3 regions of the Streptomyces sp. NBC_00989 genome follow, and region 3 is predicted to be linked to each of the others. Evidence: riboswitches for the same ligand, from Rfam matches in the RefSeq annotation. Region 3 holds a riboswitch; each other region holds the start of a gene.
What was found. Region 3 has a riboswitch for cobalamin ahead of OG714_RS18275 (ribonucleoside-diphosphate reductase subunit alpha). Riboswitches for the same ligand answer to the same signal wherever they lie in the genome.

Region 1 (5,171 bases), 3.7 Mb from region 3:
GTGGCCGACGCGCTGATCGGCACGCACCCGACCGGCCACCGACGACGCTGCCGCCCGGCCCGCGCCCCAGCCAGGGCCCCGCCGACCCTGGGGGTGACAGGACCAGGCAGCTCCCCGCCCGGCCGATCTACAGTGCGGAGATGGCCGACGAACCGAACCCGCTGGGCGAGTACGTGCGCGCCCGCCGCGAACTCGTCACCCCCGACCAGGCGGGCATCCCCGCCTTCGGGGTGCGCCGCGTGCCGGGCCTGCGCCGCGAGGAGGTCGCGATGCTCGCCGGCATCAGCGCCGACTACTACCTGCGCCTGGAACAGGGCCGCGACCGCAACCCCTCCGTGCAGGTCCTGGAGTCCATAGCCCGCGTGCTGCGGCTGGACGACGACGCGACGGCCCACCTCCTGCGCCTGGGCGCCGACAAGCCCCGCCGACACCGCACCAGGCCCCGCCCCCGGAAGGAAGCCGTCCCGCCGGGCATCACCAGACTCATCGCGACGCTCCCCCTCCCCGCCCTGGTGGAGGGCCGCTACTTCGACGTCCTGGCCGCCAACTCCCTGGCGACCGCGCTCTCCCCCCGCTTCACGGCGGGAGCCAATCGGCTGCGGTCCCTGTTCCTCGACCCGGCCGAGCAGGCGCTGTACCCGTACTGGGAGAGCGCCGCCGGAGGCATGGTCGCCGGTTTCCGCGAGTCGGTCGGCACCGACACCGACGACCCTCGTTTCATCGAGCTGGTCGGCGAACTCTCCCTGGCCAGCCCCCTGTTCAGCCGTCTCTGGGCCCGCCACGACGTCCAGGCCTGCGAAGCCGCCCCCAAGCACATCGCCCACCCCCAGGTCGGCGGCCTCCAGCTGAACCGTGAACGCCTGAGCATCGACGGCGCCCCGGGCCGGACCCTCGTCATCTACCACCCGGACCCCGGCACGGACAGCGCCGACAAACTCGCCCTCCTGGCCTCCGCCCTCCAGCCCCCGGCGGACGCCCCCAGCGCCCGCCTACGGCAGCGGCGCGACTGACCTGACCAACTCCTCGGCCTCACCGAGCAGTTCGACCTCACGCACACTCATGGTCGGATTCAGCGCCCGCCTCCGCCGCGCTTCCGCCAGGCCCTCCCCCGTGAGCCCGGAAGGATCGGCGAGCAGCGAGACGAGCAGCGCGCGGGCCGGTTCGGCGACCGGCTGATCGTCGTCCACGGCGACCTGGGCGAGGATGATCGCGGAGAGCCCCCAGTCCAGCCCGGGATCGCCGTCCTCCGCGGTGCCCCAGTCGATGACGCGGGGCCCGTCCGGGGTGAGGAGCACGTTCTCCGGGTGGAGGTCGAGGTGCAGCACCCGGGTGCCGGGTCGCCGGCCGGGGACGGCGTGCAACCGCCGTAGCAGAGAGGCGAGTACGGTCCCCGCCTCCCGCACGTCGATCGTGCCCGCGACGAGCGCCTCCAGCATGGTGGGCCCGGTCAGCCGCTCCATCACGAGATCGGTGCGTGAGGTACGCGAGGCGCGCGACGCGTCTGAGGCGCCCGCGTCCCCCATCCGCACCCGGGGCACGGGATAGCCGTGCGCCCGCACATGTTCCATCACCGCGCCCTCGGCCGCCGCGTCCCCCCAGTCCTCCCGGTTGCGGCGCAGCACCCACGCCTCGTCGATCTCGTACACGTCGGCGGTACGGCCGGAGCCGATCAGCTTCCCCGTCGCTGGCATGGCCAGAACCTACCGGGGACGGCGGTCCGGGCAACCCCCGCACACAGCGTGCGCCCAGGTTGGCCGTACAGTGGCCGGGTCGTCATCACACCCGTACGGGGGGAAGCCGGTGCAATTCCGGCGCTGACCCGCAACCGTGATCCGGTCCGTCAGGGCCGGTGAGCCGGACCGCCCCGCACGGCACGTGACCGGCTCACACGCACCGTCGAGGAATACGGAGCCGAGCCGCCCGGGGGTGTTCCCGTGCGCTGCCGTGCTCCCCCTAGGGGAAGGCACCCGCCGATCATGAACGTCCGCCGCAGCGCCGCGGTCCTGGCCGCCACCATCACCGTCACCGTGATCGCCGCCACACCCGCCGTCGCCGCCGGTCCGTCACCCTCGCCGTCCGCGGCGATACCCACCGGGCTCTACGGCACCTCGGATCCGGCCTACGACGGCGTCTGGCGCCAGTCCCTCGCCCTGCTCGCGCAGAATGCCGTGGGCGTGGAGCCCGCCGACGAGGCGGTGACGTGGCTGCTCGGCCAGCAGTGCGCCGACGGCGCCTTCGCGGCCTTCCGCGCGAACCCCGCCAAGGCCTGTGACGCCAAGGTCATGGTCGACACCAACAGCACGGCCGCCGCCGTACAGGCTCTCGCGAACGACAGCCGCGGCGACGCGGCCGTCACCAAGGCCGTCACGTGGCTGAAGTCCGTCGAGAACCCGGACGGCGGCTGGGGCTACTCCCCCGGTGGGGCCAGCGACGCGAACTCCACCTCCGTCGTCATCGGCGCCCTCGCGGACGCCGGGGTGACCGTGCCGAACCTCCGGAAGAACGGCAAGTCCCCCTACGACGCGCTGCGGAAGCTCGCGCTGCCCTGCGACGCGGGCACGGACGCGGGCGCCTTCGCGTACCAGCCCGACAAGAAGGGCAAGCTCGTGGCCAACGCGGACGCGACCGCCGCGGCCGTGCTCGGCCTGTACGGCGAGTCGCTGGCCGGAAGCCCGCAGGACGACGCCGAGTCGCCTGCGACGTGCGAGAAGTCCGGGGACGATCCCGAGCAGCCGGCGGACAACGGCGCCGCGTGGCTCGCCGAGTCCATGGCGAAGAGCGGCCACTTGACCACCTCGCTCCCCGGCGCCAAGCCCCAGCCCGACTACGGGAACACGGCCGACGCGATCGTCGCCCTGTCGTCCCTCGGCCTGCACGACCAGGCCGCCAAGCCCCTGCACTGGCTGGAGACCCACTCCAAGTCGTGGGCCGCGCAAGGCGGTCCGGCCGCCTACGCCCAGCTCGTCTTCGTGGCGACCACCGCGAAGGGCGCCGACGTCCACGACTTCGGCGGCCAGAACCTCGTCACGCTGCTGAACGCGACCGGCCCGGCCCCCAAGCGCATCGACGAGCAGCCCACGGCCGGCCCGGCCGAGAAGACGGCCTCCGACGACAACGACGGTTCCCTGAACGTCGCTTGGACGGTCGGCGGCGTTCTCCTCGTCGTCGCGATCGCCGGCTCCGTCCTGATCGCCCGCGGCCGGAAGCGCGGGCAGCAGCAGTGACCCGCCGCCGCCTCCTCCTGCTCCTCACCGCGCTCCTGCTCGCCCTCACCGCCAACGGCCCGGCCCAGGCCGCCGGTTACCGCTACTGGTCCTTCTGGGACCGCACCGGCACCCACTGGACGTACGCCACACAGGGCCCGTCCACCGCCCGCCCCGACGACGGCGCCGTCCAGGGCTTCCGCTTCGCGGTGAGCGCGGACTCGGCGGACGCGGCACAACCCCGGTTCCCGGCAGCGGACTTCGCGACGATCTGCGCCAACTCCCCGGCGGCAGACGGCAAGAAGCGCATCGCCCTGGTCATCGACTTCGGCACGCCGACCGACGCCCCGTCCGGCGAGACCCCGCCCACCCGCCGTACGGCCTGCGCGACGGTCGCCCCCGACGCGACAACGGCGGAGGCCCTGGCCACGGTCGCGAAACCCCTGCGCTACGACACGAACGCCCTGCTGTGCGCGATCGCCGGATATCCGCAGCGGGGCTGCGGCGAGCGGATCACCGGACAGAAACAGCAGAAGACCGCGACACCCCATCACGGCCCGTCGGTGGGACTACTCGCGGGCGCGGCGGCAATCGCCCTCCTGGGAGCGGCAGCGATATGGCAGGCCCGAAGGCGTCGGCATGGCTGAGCAGACGGGGCGCGGTCAACTCCGGCCCGGCAAGGGCGCCCTGAAGGGGCGCGGGGAACTGCGCGACCAGCCACAACGGCGCAGCAGTCAAACAACTACGACACACCACCCCACCCCCAACACCCCGCACCCCGGCGCCTGGTGGACCTGGTCCCTCGGCCTCGCCACCGCCGCCACCCGCACCACCAACCCCCTCCTCCTGTCCCTCCTCATCACGGTCACGGCCTACGTCGTGGCAACCCACCGCACAACCGCCCCCTGGTCCCGCTCCTACACCGCCTTCGCCAAACTCGCCCTCGCCGTACTCCTCATCCGCCTGGCCTTCGCGATCGTCCTGGGCTCCCCCGTCCCCGGCACCCACACCCTCCTCACCCTCCCCGAACTCCCGCTCCCCCACTGGGCGCAGGGCATCCGCCTGGGCGGCAGGGTCACCGCCGAGGGCCTGCTCTTCGCGTTCTACGACGGCCTGAAGCTGGCCACGCTCCTCGTCTGCGTCGGCGCCGCGAACGCCCTCGCGAACCCCGCCCGCCTCCTCAAGTCCCTCCCCGGCGCCCTGTACGAGACCGGCGTCGCGGTGGTCGTGGCGCTCACCTTCGCCCCGAACCTCGTCGCCGACGTCCAACGCCTGCGCGCCGCCCGCCGGCTCCGGGGCCGGCCCGACCGGGGTCTGCGCGGCCTGCTACAGGTCGGACTCCCGGTCCTGGAAGGCGCGTTGGAGCGTTCGGTCGCGCTCGCCGCCGCGATGGACGCGCGCGGTTACGGCCGTACGGCCCAAGTCCCCGCCTCGGTACGGCGGACGACCGCCGCCCTCACGCTGGGCGGGCTGCTCGGCGTCTGCGCGGGAACGTACGGACTGCTCACGGCCGAAGGCGGCGCGTACGGGCTGCCGTTGCTGCTCGCCGGGGTCGCCGCCGCGCTGGCGGGCCTGCGCCTGGGCGGCCGCCGTACGCTCCGCACCCGGTACCGCCCGGACCCCTGGGACCTGCGGGCCTGGCTGGTCACGGCCTCGGGTGCGGCGGTCGCCGCGCTGCTCACGCTCGCCGCCGTCCGCGACCCCGCCGCCCTCACCCCGGGCGTGATCCCCCTGACCGCACCGACCCTCCCTCTCTGGCCGGCGGCCGCCGTACTGCTGGGCCTGGCCCCCGCGTTCCTCCCGACCTCCAAGCCCTCCACCTCCAAGCCCTCCAGGGAGTCGTCGTGATCCGCTTCGAGGATGTCTCGGTGACGTACGACGGGGCGGACCGACCCGCTGTCCAGGGCATCGACTTCGAGGTGCCGGAAGGCGAACTGGTGCTGCTCGTCGGCCCGTCGGGAGTCGGCA
Region 2 (5,171 bases), 1.4 Mb from region 3:
CGAGCAACGTGCCCAGTGTGGCAAGGGACTTGGTGAGGTCGTTGACCCAGACGTTGCGGCCGTTGACGACACCGGCGACCAGCCGCTTGCCAGGCAGCCCGCCCACCGCGGCGAGGGCATCCAGGTTGGCGGCGGCGGACTCGGTGAAGTCCAGGGCGAGGCCCTCCACCGGCGCCTTCGCCAGCACCGGCAGCGCGTCGCCGAGCCGGTCGAAGTAGGAGGCGATCAGCAGCTTCGGCCGGTCGGTGAGGGCGCCGAGGTCGCGGTAGGCGCGGGTGGTGGCGTTCAGTTCGGCCGGGGTGCGGTCCTGGACCAGGGCGGGCTCGTCGAGCTGCACCCACTCCGCGCCCGCCGCGCGCAGGTCGGCGAGGACCTCGGCGTACACGGGCAGCAACCGGTCCAGCAGGGTCAGCGGTTCGAAGTCCGCGGGCACCCCGGGTGCGGGCTTGGCGAGCAGGAGGTAGGTGACCGGGCCGACCAGGACGGGGCGGGCGGTCAGGCCCAGGGCGAGGGCCTCCCTCAACTCCGCGACCTGCTTGGTGGAGTCGGTGGTGAAGACGGTGTCCGGGCCCAACTCCGGCACGAGGTAGTGGTAGTTGGTGTCGAACCACTTCGTCATCTCCAGCGGCGCCACGTCCTGCGTGCCGCGCGCCATCGCGAAGTACCCGTCCAGCGCGTCGAGTTCGGCGGCGGCGCGGTGGCGTTCGGGGATCGCGCCGACCATGGCGGTGGTGTCGAGGACGTGGTCGTAGTACGAGAAGTCGCCGGTCGGTACCTCGTGGATGCCGGCCTCGGCGAGCTGCCGCCAGTTCGTGCGGCGCAGTTCGGCGGCGGTGGTCCGGAGGGCGTCGGCGTCGACGCGGCCCTTCCAGTACCCCTCGATGGCCTTCTTCAGTTCACGGCCCCTGCCCTGGCGGGGGTAGCCGTACACGGTGGACCGTGCTGCCGCGGCTGCGGACTTCGCTGTCACGGAAATCTCCTTCGCGAGATATCTCCCTGGATCCCGGTGTCGGGACGTGAGTGCGAAGGTTCGTAGACCGGGGGATGGTGACCGCCCGTATGTACGCCGACCCGCCCACGAGGTCACCGGGATTCCGCACGCGAATGCTTCGCGTGCGGGCAGGTGGCAGGTCTTCGGACTTGCGGGCACGGCCTCCTGTGAACCGGAGGTCACCTACTGGCCGTCGCTTCCCAGGTCCTGTGTGGGCCCAGTGCGTATGACGGCGGTCGTTCCCGCTTACCGCTGCGGGGCAGTCCCGGAATCTCACCGGGTTCCCTCTTGCGACGCGTCCGTCTGGCTGACGGGGCGAACCAGCTGCGTTAGCCAGCCTACGGGGTGGGGGTCTTGTGCGTCGATTTTTGGGTGCGGGCCGGTGGGGGCTGGTCGCGCCCACGCGGCGGAGCCGCAAATCGATACAGCCTCGCGCCCCTAGGGCATGTCAGCTTGCCGGGATTCGAAGGCTCGCAGGATTTCCTCGGCCGCCAGGGTTGCTGTCAACTCGCCCTCTCGTACCTGGCGTTCTAGGTCCGGGGCCAGGGCGCGGACCGTCGGGTCGGCGTGCAGGCGGCCCAGGAGTTCTTCTCGGACCATAGTCCAGGTCCAGTCCACCTGCTGCTCGCTGCGCTTCGCGGCCAGGCGGCCCGTGGAGTCCAGCAGTGAACGGTGTTGTTCGAGGCGCTCCCAGACCGTGTCCAGGCCCGTTCCCTCGCGCGCGCTGCAACTCAGTACCGGTGGGGTCCAGGCGGCGTCGGCGGGATGCATCAGCCGTAGTGCGCCCGCCAGTTCACGTGCCGCGCTCTTCGCGTCGCGCTCGTGTGGGCCGTCCGCCTTGTTGACGGCGATGACGTCAGCCAGCTCCAGGACGCCCTTCTTGATGCCCTGTAGCTGGTCGCCGGTGCGGGCCAGGGTCAGCAGCAGGAAGGAGTCGACCATGTTCGCGACCGCCGTCTCCGACTGGCCCACGCCTACCGTCTCGACGAGGACGACGTCGTAGCCCGCCGCCTCCATCACCACGATCGACTCGCGGGTCGCCTTCGCGACGCCGCCCAGCGTGCCGGCGGTGGGGGAGGGACGTACGAAGGCCGCCGGGTCCACGGCCAGGCGTTCCATGCGGGTCTTGTCGCCGAGGATCGAGCCGCCCGTGCGGGTCGACGACGGGTCCACGGCCAGTACCGCGACCCGGAAGCCCTGCGAGGTCAGCAGCGTGCCGAACGCGTCGATGAACGTCGACTTGCCGACGCCCGGTACGCCGCTGATGCCGATCCGGCGGGCCTGGCCGCTGTGCGGGAGGAGTTCGGTCAGCAACTCCTGGGCCATGACCCGGTGTTGGGGCTTGGTCGACTCGACGAGGGTGATGGCGCGGGCCACCAGGGCCCGCTTCCCGTCGAGCACGCCCTTCACATAGGTGTCGACCTCGATCACAGGGCGTGCCCGAGGTCGGTGGCCAGTCGCTGCACCAGGTCGTAGGCCGCGTCCGGGATCACCGTCCCGGGCGGGAACACGGCCGCCGCGCCCATCTCCAGGAGGGTGGGGACGTCCTGGGGCGGGATGACTCCGCCGACCACGATCATGATGTCCTCGCGGCCCTCCGCGGCGAGGGACTCCTTCAACGCCGGTACGAGGGTGAGGTGTCCGGCGGCGAGCGAGGAGACGCCGACGATGTGCACGTCCGCCTCGACGGCCTGGCGGGCCACCTCGCCGGGGGTCTGGAAGAGGGGGCCGACGTCGACGTCGAAGCCGAGGTCGGCGAACGCGGTGGCGATCACCTTCTGGCCGCGGTCGTGGCCGTCCTGGCCCATCTTGGCGACCAGGATGCGGGGGCGGCGGCCCTCGGACTCCTCGAACTCGGCCACGAGGGTGCGGGTGCGCTCGACGGACGGGGAGTCGCCGGCTTCGGTGCGGTACACACCGGAGATCGTACGGATCTGGCTCGCGTGCCGCCCGTACACCTTCTCCAGCGCGTCGGAGATCTCGCCGACCGTCGCCTTGGCGCGGGCCGCGTTCACCGCCAGCTCCAGGAGGTTGCCGGTGCTTTCGGCGGCCCGGGTGAGGGCGTGCAGCGCGTCCTGGGTGGCCTGTTCGTCGCGCTCGGCGCGCAACCGCCGTAGTTTCTCGATCTGTTGGGTGCGGACGGAGGAGTTGTCGACCTTGAGGACGTCGATCTCCTCGTCGGTCTCCACGCGGTACTTGTTGACGCCGATGACCGGCTGGCGGCCGGAGTCGATGCGGGCCTGGGTGCGGGCCGCGGCCTCCTCGATGCGCAGCTTGGGGATGCCCGCGTCGATGGCCTTGGCCATGCCGCCCGCCGCCTCGACCTCCTCGATGTGCTGCCAGGCCCGGCGCGCGAGGTCGTAGGTCAGCTTCTCGACGTACGCGCTGCCGCCCCACGGGTCGATCGCGCGGGTCGTGCCGGACTCCTGCTGGATCAGGAGCTGGGTGTTGCGGGCGATGCGCGCCGAGAAGTCGGTGGGCAACGCGAGGGCTTCGTCCAGGGCGTTGGTGTGCAGCGACTGGGTGTGGCCCTGCGTCGCCGCCATCGCCTCCACGCAGGTGCGCGTGACGTTGTTGAAGACGTCCTGCGCGGTCAGGGACCAGCCCGAGGTCTGTGAATGGGTGCGCAGGGAGAGGGACTTGGTGTTCTGCGGGTCGAACTGCTTGACCAGCTTGGCCCAGAGCAGACGCGCGGCCCGCATCTTCGCGATCTCCATGAAGAAGTTCATGCCGATCGCCCAGAAGAAGGACAGCCGGGGTGCGAACGCGTCCACGTCCATCCCCGCCTCCCGCCCCGCCCGGATGTACTCCACCCCGTCGGCCAGGGTGTACGCCAGCTCCAAGTCGGCCGTCGCGCCCGCCTCTTGGATGTGGTAGCCGGAGATGGAGATGGAGTTGTAGCGGGGCATCCGCTGCGAGGTGTACGCGAAGATGTCGGAGATGATCCGCATCGACGGCTTCGGCGGATAGATGTAGGTGTTGCGGACCATGAACTCTTTGAGGATGTCGTTCTGGATGGTCCCGGCCAACTTCTCGGGCGGTACGCCCTGTTCCTCCGCCGCCACGATGTACAGGGCCAGTACGGGCAGCACCGCGCCGTTCATCGTCATCGACACGGTCATCTTGTCGAGCGGGATGCCGTCGAAGAGCTGGCGCATGTCGTAGATCGAGTCGATCGCCACGCCCGCCATGCCGACGTCACCGGTCACGCGCGGGTGGTCGCTGTCGTAACCCCGGTGCGTGGGCAGGTCGAAGGCGACCGACAGGCCCTTCTGGCCGGCCGCGAGATTGCGCCGGTAGAAGGCGTTGGACTCCTCGGCCGTGGAGAAACCCGCGTACTGCCGGATCGTCCAGGGCTGGTTGACGTACATCGTCGGGTACGGGCCGCGCAGATACGGCGCGATCCCCGGGTAGGTGGCCAGGAAGTCCAGGCCTTCCAAGTCCTGCCCGGTGTACAGGGGTTTGACCGCGATGCCCTCCGGGGTCTCCCAGAGCAGATCGTCGCCCCCCGCCGCCTTCTTGACGGCGTCGCGCCACTCGTCGGTACCTGCCTCGGTGGCCGGGGCCCCCAGCTCGATCCCGGAGAAGTCGGGGATGCGCCCCATCGCTGCCATCAGGACACTCCCATGCGGTCGAGGGTGGCGGAGAGTACGGCTACGGCGTCACAGCCCGCGAAGACGTAGGCGTCGACACCGGAGTACTGCCCGGGACGGCCCGCGAGGAACACGTGCCCGGCACCGGCCGACCTCAACTCCCCGGCGACCGAAGCCGCTTGCTCCTCGTACAGCGCGTCGCTGGAGCACAGGCAGGCCTCGGTGGCCCCGCTGTCCGCGAACTCGCCCCCGGTGACGGGCTCGATGCCGCCTGCCTGGAACAGGTTCGACGCGAAGGTGAGGCGTGCGGTGTGCGCCGCGGCCGGGCCGAGCGCGGCCAGGAAGATCCGCGGCCGGGAGCCGGTCGCCGCGAGGTGGGCGTCGGAGCGGGCGCGCAGTTCCTCGTAGGCCTCGTCGCGCCGTACGCGCGGCAGTCCGCCGGTCGGTGCCTCGGGCGCGGGTGCGCGCTCCGGGAGGCGTTCGGCGAGGTTCGGGAACTCGCTGACGCCGGTGATGGGTTCGCGGCGCTTGGCGAGCTTCGCGCTGCGGGTCGCCCAGGTCGCGGCGAGGTCGTCGCGGAGACTGCC
Region 3 (5,171 bases):
GTTCATCGGCATCCCGTTCTTCTACTGGTACCAGATGCTCTGGGTGCTGATCTCGACGGCGCTGACGATGACCGCCTACAAGCTGTGGCAGCGCGACCAGCGGACCCGCCATGGAGGTAACCGGTGAACGACGGCGTGAACGGCGTCGCCCTCGGCGTCTTCATCTTCTTCTTCCTGGCCGTCACGGTCCTGGGCTTCCTGGCCGCCCGCTGGCGCCGGGCCGACAACGAGCAGAGCCTCGACGAATGGGGCCTGGGCGGACGGTCGTTCGGCACCTGGGTCACCTGGTTCCTGCTCGGCGGCGACCTCTACACGGCGTATACGTTCGTCGCGGTCCCGGCGGCGGTCTACGCGGCGGGCGCGGCCGGCTTCTTCGCGGTGCCGTACACGATCCTCGTCTACCCCCTCATCTTCACGTTCCTCCCCCGCCTCTGGTCGGTGTCGCACAAGCACGGATACGTGACGACGTCCGACTTCGTGCGCGGCCGCTTCGGCTCGAAGGGCCTGTCCCTGGCGGTGGCGGTCACCGGCATCCTCGCGACGATGCCGTACATCGCACTCCAACTCGTCGGCATCCAGGCCGTGTTGGATGTCATGGGCGTGGGCGGCAGCGCGAGCTCCAACTGGTTCGTGAAGGACCTGCCGCTGCTGATCGCGTTCGCCGTGCTGGCCGCGTACACCTACTCGTCCGGCCTCCGCGCCCCCGCGCTGATCGCGTTCGTGAAGGACGGGCTGATCTACCTGGTCATCACGGTGGCGATCATCTACATCCCGATCAAGCTCGGCGGCTTCGACGACATCTTCAGCGCGGCGGGCGCCAAGTTCAAGGCGGCGGGAGCGGGCGGACTCGTCCCCGCACCGGCGGGCCAATGGACGTACGCCACACTGGCGTTGGGCTCGGCACTGGCGTTGTTCATGTACCCCCACTCGATCACGGCGACCCTGTCCTCCAAGAGCCGCAACGTGATCCGCCGCAACACCACGATCCTGCCCCTGTATTCACTGATGCTGGGCCTGCTGGCGCTGCTCGGCTTCATGGCGATCGCGGCGGGCGTCAAGGTCACCAACGGCCAACTGGCGATCCCGCAGCTGTTCGAGAACATGTTCCCGGACTGGTTCGCGGGCGTGGCCTTCGCGGCGATCGGCATCGGCGCCCTCGTCCCGGCGGCCATCATGTCCATCGCGGCGGCGAACCTCTTCACCCGCAACATCTACAAGGACTTCATCAAACCGGACGCGACCCCGGCCCAGGAGACAAAGGTCTCCAAGATCGTCTCGCTCCTGGTGAAGGTCGGCGCCCTCGCCTTCGTCCTGACGATGGACAAGACGGTCGCCATCAACTTCCAGCTCCTGGGCGGCATCTGGATCCTCCAGACCTTCCCGTCCCTGGTGGGCGGCCTCTTCACCCGCTGGCCCCACCGCTGGGCCCTCCTCGCCGGCTGGGCGGTCGGCATGATCTACGGCACCCTCGCCGCGTACGGCGTGGCCTCCCCGACCCAGGACCACTTCGGCGGCTCGTCCAAGGAGATCCCCGGCATCGGCGAGATCGGCTACATCGGCCTGACGGCGTTCGTCCTGAACGTCGTGGTCACGGTGGTCCTCACGTTCGCCCTGAAGGCGTTCAAGGCCCCCGAGGGCATCGACGAGACCAGCCCCGCCGACTACACGGCAGACGCAGGCGACCCGGGCGTAGAGGTGGAGCTGCCTCCGGCGACTGCTGGCGCCGCCCACTGAGCCCACCCAGGGGCGCGGGGCTGTATCGATTTGCGGCTCCGCCGCGTGGGCGCGCCCAGCCACGACGAACCCGCAGCGGGCCACCGAAAAGCAAGTCACTCGGCGGCCCGCTGTCGTACACACTCACCCCCATGGACATCCTCATCCGCCGAGCAATCCCCACCGAATACGAAGACCTCGGCAACATCACAGCACAGGCCTACCTACAGGACGGCCTCCTCGACTACGGCGACGACGACCCCTACCTCCCCGTACTGAAGGACGTGGCAAGCCGAGCCGCAGCCGCCGAGGTCCTCGTCGCGGTGGACGGCGAACACCTCCTCGGCGGAGTCACCTTCGTCCCCGGCCCCGGCCCCGTCGCCGACATCGCGACAACCGGCGAGACAGAGATCCGCGCACTGGCGATCGCCCGCACCGCCCGCGGCCGAGGCGCCGGCGAGGCCCTGGTCCGCGCCTGCATCGACCGCGCCCGAGCCACCGAGGGCTGCGAGGCCGTGGTCCTGTCGACCCAGAGCTCGATGCACGCGGCCCACCGCATCTACGAACGCCTGGGTTTCGTCCGCACCCCCGACCGCGACTGGAACCCCGTGCCACACCTGGACGATCTCACTCTGCTCACCTACAAGCTGACACTCTGAAACCACCGCGACACAACATCTGGTGGTGGCGTGACAGGCGAGCACAAGATGTATGCTCATGCTCGCTGTCGCCGCAGGGGAATCCGGTGCGAATCCGGAACTGTCCCGCAACGGTGTACTTACGTGCATATGCACGCATGGTCAGTCCGAGGACCTGCCGACAGCTCGCGTCCGGCCACCCGGCCAGGGCGCATGACGTCCGGGCCTCGTGGAGTGGGCCGGTGGACGCGACGCCCCGTGCGCTCGTGTACTGCCGCCTGCCCTCGGCGAGGCCCCGTGCCGAGCGAGGGAGAGCCCCACCGTGACCATCGCGCCAGCAGAGCCGGCATCAGCGACCCAGGTGAACAAGGCGATCGTGGCGACCGCGACCGGAACCGACGTTCCCGGTACGGCCGTTCCCGGAGCTACCGTTCCCGGAGCCGACGGCCCGGGTACCGCGATCCTGCGGACCCTGACCGAGCTGACCGCCGACCTCCCCGACGCCGACCCGGGCCGGGTCGCCGCCGCCACGTTGCGCGGCCGGTCCGCGCACGCGGACGTGGCGGAACTGCGCGAGCTGGCCACGGAGGCGGCCGCCGGTCTCATCTCCGAGGACCCGGTCTACTCCCGGCTGGCCGCCCGGCTGCTGACGGTCGGCATCGCCGCCGAGGCCGCCTCCCAGGGCGTCACGACGTTCACCGAGTCCGTCGCCGTGGGCCACCGCGAGGGCCTCATCGCGGACCGCACCGCCGAGTTCGCGACGCTGCACGCGGCCCGCCTGGACGCGCTGATCGACACGGAGGCCGACGACCGCTTCGGCTACTTCGGGCTCCGGACGCTGTACAGCCGTTACCTCCTGCGGCACCCGATCACCCGCAAGGTCATCGAGACCCCCCAGCACTTCATGCTGCGCGTGGCCGCCGGTCTCGCGGAAGACGACTCGACCCGTGCCCTGGACGAAGTGGCCGCGCTCTACCGCCTGATGAGCCGCCTGGACTACCTCCCGTCCTCCCCCACCCTCTTCAACTCCGGCACCCGGCACCCCCAGATGTCGTCCTGCTACCTCCTCGACTCCCCGCTGGACGAGCTGGACTCCATCTACGACCGGTACCACCAGGTCGCCCGCCTCTCGAAGCACGCCGGCGGCATCGGTCTGTCGTACTCCCGCATCCGCAGCCGCGGTTCGCTGATCCGGGGGACGAACGGGCACTCCAACGGCATCGTCCCGTTCCTGAAGACGCTGGACGCCTCGGTCGCCGCGGTGAACCAGGGCGGCCGGCGCAAGGGTGCCGCCGCGGTGTACCTGGAGACCTGGCACTCCGACATCGAGGAGTTCCTGGAGCTGCGGGACAACACGGGTGAGGACGCCCGTCGTACGCACAACCTGAACCTGGCGCACTGGATCCCGGACGAGTTCATGCGCCGGGTGAACGAGAACGGCGACTGGTCGCTGTTCTCCCCCGCCGACGTGCCCGAGCTGGTCGACCTGTGGGGCGACGAGTTCGACGCCGCGTACCGCAAGGCCGAGGCGCAGGGGCTGGCCAAGAAGACCATCCCGGCCCGTGACCTCTACGGCCGCATGATGCGCACCCTCGCGCAGACCGGCAACGGCTGGATGACCTTCAAGGACGCGGCCAACCGCACCGCCAACCAGACCGCCGAGCCGGGCCACACGGTCCACTCCTCGAACCTCTGCACGGAGATCCTGGAGGTCACGGACGACGGCGAGACGGCGGTCTGCAACCTCGGTTCGGTGAACCTGGGAGCGTTCGTGGTCGACGGTGACATCGACTGGGAGCGGCTGGACGAGACGGTCCGGACCGCCGTCACCTTCCTCGACCGTGTCGTGGACATCAACTTCTACCCGACCGAGCAGGCGGGCCGTTCCAACGCCCGCTGGCGCCCGGTCGGCCTGGGCGCGATGGGCCTCCAGGACGTCTTCTTCAAACTCCGCGTCCCCTTCGACTCCCCGCAGGCGCAGGCACTTTCGACGCGTATCGCCGAGCGCATCATGCTCGCCGCGTACGAGGCCTCGGCCGAGCTCGCCGAGCGCAACGGCCCGCTGCCGGCCTGGGAGAAGACCCGTACGGCGAAGGGTGTGCTGCACCCCGACCACTACGACGTGGAGCTGACCTGGCCCGAGCGCTGGACGGCCCTGCGGGAACGTATCGCCCAAGTCGGCATGCGCAACAGCCTGTTGCTGGCGATCGCCCCCACGGCCACCATCGCGTCCATCGCGGGCGTGTACGAGTGCATCGAGCCGCAGGTCTCGAACCTGTTCAAGCGCGAGACGCTGTCCGGCGAGTTCCTCCAGGTCAACTCGTACCTGGTGAACGAGCTGAAGCAGCTCGGCGTGTGGGACGCCCGCACCCGTGAGGCGCTGCGCGAGGCCAACGGCTCGGTGCAGGGCTTCAGTTGGATCCCGGCCGAGGTCCGCGCCCTGTACCGCACGGCGTGGGAGATCCCGCAGCGCGGCCTGATCGACATGGCCGCCGCCCGCACCCCGTACCTGGACCAGTCCCAGTCCCTGAACCTGTTCCTGGAGACGCCGACGATCGGCAAGCTCTCCTCGATGTACGCGTACGCCTGGAAGCAGGGCCTGAAGACGACGTACTACCTGCGCTCCCGCCCGGCGACCCGCATCGCCCGCGCGGCCCAGGCCCAGGCTCAAACCCCCATCCCCGTACAGCAGTTGACCCCCGACGAAGACGCGGTCGCCTGCTCCCTTGAGAACCCCGAGTCCTGCGAGGCCTGCCAGTAATGACGACCGAAGCCAAGAACCTCCTCGACCCGGGCTTCGAGCTGACCCTCCGCCCCATG

Region 1: linked by a shared signal. The riboswitch ahead of OG714_RS35600 (prenyltransferase/squalene oxidase repeat-containing protein) and the one ahead of OG714_RS18275 (ribonucleoside-diphosphate reductase subunit alpha) in region 3 are both predicted to bind cobalamin.
Region 2: linked by a shared signal. The riboswitch ahead of metE (5-methyltetrahydropteroyltriglutamate--homocysteine S-methyltransferase) and the one ahead of OG714_RS18275 (ribonucleoside-diphosphate reductase subunit alpha) in region 3 are both predicted to bind cobalamin.

What each region holds. Positions count from the first base shown of each region.
Region 1 is NZ_CP108728.1:7,954,631-7,959,801, reverse strand. Features, by position in the region: gene OG714_RS35610 (helix-turn-helix domain-containing protein) at 141-1,010, shown strand; gene OG714_RS35605 (phosphotransferase) at 990-1,691, opposite strand; cobalamin riboswitch at 1,751-1,882, shown strand; gene OG714_RS35600 (prenyltransferase/squalene oxidase repeat-containing protein) at 1,977-3,224, shown strand; gene OG714_RS35595 (SCO2322 family protein) at 3,221-3,850, shown strand; gene OG714_RS35590 (energy-coupling factor transporter transmembrane component T) at 3,843-5,051, shown strand; gene OG714_RS35585 (ABC transporter ATP-binding protein) at 5,048-5,171, shown strand, end outside.
Region 2 is NZ_CP108728.1:2,891,256-2,896,426, reverse strand. Features, by position in the region: gene metE (5-methyltetrahydropteroyltriglutamate--homocysteine S-methyltransferase) at 1-970, opposite strand, end outside; cobalamin riboswitch at 1,108-1,331, opposite strand; gene meaB (methylmalonyl Co-A mutase-associated GTPase MeaB) at 1,430-2,422, opposite strand; gene scpA (methylmalonyl-CoA mutase) at 2,419-4,605, opposite strand; gene OG714_RS12625 (methylmalonyl-CoA mutase family protein) at 4,605-5,171, opposite strand, start outside.
Region 3 is NZ_CP108728.1:4,250,801-4,255,971, forward strand. Features, by position in the region: gene OG714_RS18260 (DUF3311 domain-containing protein) at 1-127, shown strand, start outside; gene mctP (monocarboxylate uptake permease MctP) at 124-1,734, shown strand; gene OG714_RS18270 (GNAT family N-acetyltransferase) at 1,866-2,372, shown strand; cobalamin riboswitch at 2,418-2,549, shown strand; gene OG714_RS18275 (ribonucleoside-diphosphate reductase subunit alpha) at 2,674-5,112, shown strand; gene OG714_RS18280 (ribonucleotide-diphosphate reductase subunit beta) at 5,112-5,171, shown strand, end outside.